Regions from separate parts of the Mesobacillus sp. genome, predicted to be linked through region 1. Evidence: a T-box and tRNA genes for the amino acid it is inferred to sense, from the RefSeq annotation. Region 1 holds a T-box; the other holds one or more tRNA genes.
What was found. The T-box of region 1 lies ahead of leuS (leucine--tRNA ligase). A T-box ahead of a tRNA ligase gene usually reads a tRNA of that ligase, here a tRNA-Leu.
Positions count from the first base shown of each region.

Region 2: it has a tRNA-Leu gene. The T-box ahead of leuS (leucine--tRNA ligase) is inferred to sense a tRNA for this amino acid. The anticodon was not compared.

Region 1 covers NZ_JBYNSB010000001.1:198,396-201,820, forward strand. The annotation lists gene leuS (leucine--tRNA ligase) at 1-1,507, opposite strand, end outside; T-box leader at 1,636-1,853, opposite strand; gene AC3EBE_RS00950 ((Fe-S)-binding protein) at 2,289-3,425, opposite strand, start outside.
Region 2 covers NZ_JBYNSB010000056.1:49,476-52,900, reverse strand. The annotation lists gene AC3EBE_RS20955 (DUF6509 family protein) at 1-90, opposite strand, end outside; gene AC3EBE_RS20950 (LysE family transporter) at 304-924, opposite strand; gene AC3EBE_RS20945 (cold-shock protein) at 1,252-1,458, shown strand; tRNA gene AC3EBE_RS20940 (tRNA-Leu) at 1,643-1,726, opposite strand; gene AC3EBE_RS20935 (LysE family transporter) at 1,877-2,506, shown strand; gene AC3EBE_RS20930 (DeoR/GlpR family DNA-binding transcription regulator) at 2,745-3,425, shown strand, end outside.

The DNA.
Region 1 (3,425 bases):
AACGAAGGTAGTACCAGCAGCTGCCACCCCACTGCGGCATTGTATTCGTTTCCCTGCGGCCCTTTTTGCCGGTATCAGGGTCAACGACATTCACCCACTCCTCGATATTCGCAAGTGGAGACTCGCCTGTTCCCGATGGCTTGATGTCCTTCGTTTTTGGAAGGACAAGCGGCAGCTGATCCTCAGGTACTGCTGACATTGTGCCATCTTCCCAGTGGATGATTGGAATCGGCTCGCCCCAGTAGCGCTGGCGGCTGAACAGCCAGTCTCTCAAGCGGTAAGTGACCTTTTTCGTTCCAATGCCCTTTTCCTCTAACCAGGCAATCATTTTGTTGATTCCATCTTCCTTATTCATGCCGTTAAGGAATTCAGAATTCACATGCTCGCCGTCGCCAGTGTAAGCTTCTTCAGCTACATTTCCGCCGGCAACGACTTCTTTGATTTCTAGGTTGAATTTTTTAGCAAATTCGTAGTCGCGCTCATCATGAGCAGGAACTGCCATGATAGCTCCTGTTCCATATGAAGCTAGTACGTAGTCAGCAATCCAGATAGGCATTTTTTCGCCATTGGCTGGGTTGATGGCATAAGCGCCAGTGAATACACCTGTTTTGTCCTTCGCAAGATCTGTACGCTCAAGATCACTTTTACTCTTGATTTCGTCAATGTATTTTTCCACTGCTGCACGCTGCTCAGCTGTCGTAATTTTATCAACCAGCTGATGTTCTGGTGCAAGGACCGCATAAGTTGCGCCGAAAAGTGTATCAGGACGAGTCGTAAAGACTGTGAACGTTCCATCGTGCCCTTCAATGTTGAAGGTAATTTCAGCACCTTCGGAACGGCCGATCCAGTTGCGCTGCATATCCTTAAGGCTCTCCGGCCAATCCAATAAATCAAGGTCCTCAAGCAAGCGGTCTGCATAGGCAGTGATTTTAAGCATCCACTGTCTCATCGGGCGGCGCTCAACCGGATGGCCGCCACGCTCACTCTTGCCATCAATAACTTCTTCGTTCGCTAAAACTGTACCAAGTGCCGGGCACCAGTTAACAGCCACTTCATCGATATAGGCAAGTCCCTTTTCATATAGCTTAAGGAAAATCCATTGAGTCCATTTATAATAGCCTGGGTCTGTCGTATTCACTTCACGGTCCCAGTCATATGAAAAACCTAATGCCTTGATCTGGCGGCGGAACGTGTTGATGTTCTTCTCGGTGAATTCAGCTGGGTCATTTCCTGTATCCAGCGCATACTGCTCTGCTGGAAGACCGAATGCATCCCAGCCCATTGGATGAAGAACGTTGAAGCCCTGCATCCTTTTCATGCGTGAAAGGATGTCTGTAGCTGTGTAGCCTTCCGGGTGGCCTACATGCAGTCCCGCCCCAGATGGATATGGAAACATATCCAAAGCGTAGAACTTCTGCTTCCCTTTATCTTCAGTCGTTTTGAAGCTTTTGTTTTCTTCCCAATACGCTTGCCATTTCTTTTCGATTTCCTGATGGTTAAAGCTCATCGAATTGACCTCCTGTGTGTATGTCGTTTATTTTTAGCGGATGGAGTTTTCAGTTTGGAAAAACTTCTGCCTTTTTTAGCAAAAATCCAGTACATTTTCCCCAGAAAATAAAAAACTCCCGTCCCTGTAAAAGGGACGAGAGGCTATGTATGATCTCCCGCGGTACCACCCAAATTAGTGTGCAACACTCGCTTCATTCATCCTTAACGCGGAAAACGGCAAGCACTACTAGAGTTCACGCTTGCGACTCAAAGGCGAGTTCATGATGGACCTGTCTGGCTTGCACCAACCGCCAGCTCTCTTGCTCAGGCTTTGCACCACTACTACTCCTTGTCAAAGTCTTTCATTATATATAGAGATATTGTAATAAAATTTCCGCCAGGATGCAAGCGGGGATGAAAGAAATGATTATGGAGGTTATTTTATGAAGGAAGCGGTTGAATGGTGTGGGTTATTTTATAGGAATCGCGGAAGAGGACCTTCTTAACCATTTCCTTTGGATCGCGCTGAAAGTCACGGCGTTTAGCCGGGGCCGGGTAATTTTGGATAAATAAATTGAAAAAAGTCCGTTTGAATTTCCAGTTTGCGGGATTTCGACAAATATTTGCGGAATAAACTTGAAAAATTGCGGAATGATAAAGCAAGACATTTATTAAAATCCCTTAATCTTAATTCAACAGGAACCACAAGAAACAGGGTCTACCACCCACCGAAAGATTTCTACAAATAAAAACCCCATCCGCAAAATAAATCACGAATGGAGTGTATCAATAAAAACAACCTATCCCTTCACTGCTTCAAGCAGTAAATCAACAATATGCACACCTCTCATACTGCCCGATAACCCTTCACGCTCGATTCCAAGCTTCATCTGGAGCAGACAGCCTGGATTTGCCGTAACGATCGTTGTTGCATGGGTAGCCTTGGCGTTAACCATTTTGGAATCCAGCAGCTGCATGGACATTTCGCTTTCAACTATATTATAGATTCCGGCTGAACCACAGCAGCGGTCGGCATTCTGCATTTCGCGGAATTCAATCCCTTTAATTGCCTGCAGCAGCGTCCTTGGTGCAGATGCGGTCTTCATTACGTTGCGGAGATGGCATGAGTCCTGATAGGTGATAACCTGGTGTGGAAGCTCGAGCTTCACTTTTTCATGGAAGCCTACCTCTACGAGGATTTGCGAGACATCCTTGATTTTATCGGCAAATGCCTGTGCGCGTCCCTTCCATTCCGGATCATCCTTGAGGAGATGGTCATAGTCGACCAGGAATGCGCCGCAGCCGCCTGCATTCGTGATGATAAAATCGACCCCTGTATCCTCGAATGCTTTGATATTCCTGCGTGCCAGTGCCTTTGCATCTTCCTTTTCACCGCTGTGTCCATGCAGCGCTCCACAGCAGGCCTGTTCTTTCGGAATAACAATTTCACAGCCCGCAAGCTGCAGGAGCTTCATTGTCGCATTATTTGTTTCTAGGAACATCGTATCCATCAGGCAGCCGCTGAAGAAAGCAACTTTATGTTTTACTACACCAATCGCTTCCAGGTGTTCAGGGCGATTCTTCATTTCCTTCATTGTCGGCACATTTGGCAGTACCTTTTCCATCGTCGCAAGTGATTCTGGGAATAGCTTCATGATCCCCGTACCGCGGGCAACCTTTTGCAGTCCTGAACGCTGATAAAAGCCAATCAGCCCGGTAAGGCTGCGCATTCTATTCTGATTCGGGAAAAGCCCTTTGAATATTGCTTTTCGGACAACCCTGACAGGCATCGAGAATTTCTTGTTCTGGTTCACGATATCCCTTGCTTCTTCAAGTAAATGACCATAATTTACGCCTGATGGGCAAACCGGTTCACATGCCCGGCAGCCGAGGCAAAGATCGAGTGACCTTTCAAAATCCTCATCAGGCTCGATCAG
Region 2 (3,425 bases), on a different contig from region 1:
TTCAATGTCTAAATAAAATTCATATCTGTTTCCTTCAAGAAGGCCAAATGGGTCTTCTAGCAGTTCAACAGAATGTCCAATAATCTCCATTAACATATCATCCTTTTAAGTTTGTCTTTTTTATTATATATCGAAAAGATGGACAACAATCAAGAATTTAGCCAAAAACAAAAAACGCCTCCAATAGTTTGGACGCGATTTTTCAGAAGGAATCCTTGAATTTTCTTTATAATAGCTTGCTTGTTTAGCAAAACCTTTGATTATTTAAACTTAAAGTTGGTCCAATAATGCATATTCCTTCATTTAAATAAAGAGCTGTAAAGCCTGGTACCCAAAAAACAGTCCAAATCCAATCAAGGATAAGCCGGATAAAATGGAAATGAAAATCAGAAGCCTGGCAGTGAGCAGTTTTCGAAAGCTGCTAGATATTGCTGCCATTATAATATCCCAAAGAATTAGTCCAAGGATTATTCCCATGCTATAAAGAATAAGCTCCCCGGTACCGTAGGTTGTGGCCGTTTTCGCGAGCACAGATCCATAAATCCCCAGCCAAAATAGGATGGTCAGAGGATTGGAAATAGACATGATGAAGCCTGTACCGAAGGATTTCAGACCGGACTCGCTACTTCGTGATTGCGTGAGGAGTTTATTTGAGTTCATCAGAGTTTCAATTCCGGTGTACATAAGAACAAAAAATCCAAACAGCCAAAGAAAGGACTGCATGAAAGGGGCTTCAAGGAATTTCACTACGCCAAGATATACAGTTAGCATGTAGACGATATCCGCTGTCAAGGCGCCAAGGCCGAGGAGCCAAGCCTGCAAAAACCCGCTTTTGATCCCTTTGTCCATTTGCGCTGCATTAACAGGTCCGATTGGCGCTGCCAGGGAAAGCCCCAAAAATATGTATCCTAAAAAAACGCTCATGTCTTACCTCCAATTGCCTAGCATTCGTATTGCTTGTACTATTTCTATTCAGAATATTGGAGGGTAAAACCTAATTTTCTGTTAACAGCTAAAAATTATCTTATGGAGAAATAAAATCATGCATGTTTGCATATACTGATAACTGTTGTTCGCTTAAGAACGCTAAAAGGTTCTTCTTTGGTAAAAATAAGAAAGTATGATAAAATGAAATAGATATCAACTTTCGAATAATTCATTTATTATAAAAAGTTATACTTTCTGGCTTTTTATAATAAATGAATTTTTTTATCAATGGATCGGTTATCACTAATATAGGAGCGTGAGGAAATGGCATTTGGCAGAAAACCGCCTGAAGAAATCGTGACAGCAGAGACGAAAATATGGGTATGTACTTCTGATGATTGCAATTGCTGGGTCCGTGACAATTTTAAGAGCAGCAATGTCCCCACTTGCCCGATTTGTAAAAGTGAAATGGAACAAACAACAAAGGTGTTAGAAGTTGTGAATAACCACAGCCAGAATTTAATCGGCTAAAAGAAACAGCAGCCCGCGGGAATCCGCGGGCTGTTTCTTTTTATGTACTGAGATATTCTGGTTTTTTGGTTTTATTGAGCCTTGGAGTTAGTAATGGGACGGGACCCATGGCTGTTAAAGAGCAAAAATAATATTAAAATGGAAAAACAAAAAAAGTGCCTATTGTTTAGGCACCTTTTCTGTATGCGGATGAGAGGACTTGAACCTCCACGGTGTTGCCACCACTAGAACCTGAATCTAGCGCGTCTGCCGATTCCGCCACACCCGCGAATGAATATATAAAGATTATAGCATAATAACAATAATTTTCAATTAGAATCTTATGGCAAAGAAAAATAATTATCCATTGAATGCCTGAAGTGTTAAGGTTGTTGTTCCTGACATACAATTTACAAAGTTTGTGTTGGGGGACGAGATCTTGAATGTGAGTCTATTAATCAGCTATATATTTTTGGGATTGACCTTGGCGGCGCCAATAGGCCCTGTCAATTCTGCAAGATTGGACAAGGGTATCAAAAATGGGTTCTGGCATGCATGGGTCGTCGGAACCGGTTCAATGATTGCTGATGCTATTTTTATGCTGCTGATTTATTTTGGCCTTGTGAATTTTTTGGACATCCCCGCCATCCAGATTTTCCTTTGGCTATTTGGCGGGTTTGTCCTGATCTATTCGGGTGCAGAATCGATCATGAAAGCAAATTCCATTGAGCTTGGTTTCAGCAGAGGCAAGGAATCACTGCTGAAATGTTTTCTGACAGGCTTTCTAATGTCGATCAGCAGCCCGTTATCAATCCTGTTCTGGCTTGGGATTTACGGTTCCGTTCTCGCCAAAACCGCGAGCAATTATGGTAGAACGGATTTGCTTATTTACAGCAGCATGATATTCCTGGGGCTGGCATTATGGGACATCTTTGTTGCTGCCATTACGACCGGTTTCAGGAGATTCCTGAATTATAGCAGTCTGAGAGCTATATCCATTATATCAGGCATATCTCTTCTAGGATTCGGAGGCTATTTTGGCTATCAAGGAATTATTGCCCTTTTATAAGCGAGGGAAAAAGCGTTCCTCAAAGGTGGAACGATTTTAACAATTAACGCATTAGCGCGCCGGGGGTCAGACCCCCGGCGCGCTAATGCGTTAATTGGGGGAATTGTTTGAAAACAATCAATAACAGTCACGAATTATTCAAATTTGATTAAAAATGATTGTTTATGATAGAAAATGATTGATTTCTGTAATCGATTACATTAATATAAAGCTACGAAGCAATTAGGAGGTTTGGCTCATGCTTACACCTGAGCGCCACCAGCTGATATTACAGCTTATCAAGGAAAAACCTATAGTGAAAATACAGGAGCTGGTTGATTTGACAGATGCGTCAGAATCGACCATTCGCAGGGATTTGACAGTTCTTGAAGAAGGAAAGTTCCTGAAAAGGGTACATGGAGGAGCAGCCAGGCTGAAGGGAAAGCTTCAAGAGCCGAGCATGGTTGAAAAATCCGCCAAAAACCTTCATGAAAAGAAACAAATTGCACAGTATGCAGCAAGGCTTGTAGAAGAGGGTGACAGCATTTATCTTGATGCGGGTTCAACAATCATGGAAATGATTCCTTACTTGCCCGCAAACGATATTGTGGTCGTGACAAATGGGCTTATGCATCTGCCGCTGCTGCTTGAACGAAATATTGAAACATATGTAATAGGAGGCTATGCGAAGCCGAAAACAAATGCGATGATCGGCAGAGGAGCGTTAGCCAGTCTTGAACAGTATCGCTTTGACAAATGCTTCCTCGGTGTGAATGGAGTCCATCCACAATCGGGCTACACTACACCTGATCAGGAGGAAGCGATGATTAAGCAAAAGGCAATCTCTCTTTCAAGAGAAATCTTTGTCCTGGCTGATGATAGCAAATTCTCGGAAATCGCTTTTGCCAAGATAGCCGATTTGCACGAAGCCACCATCATC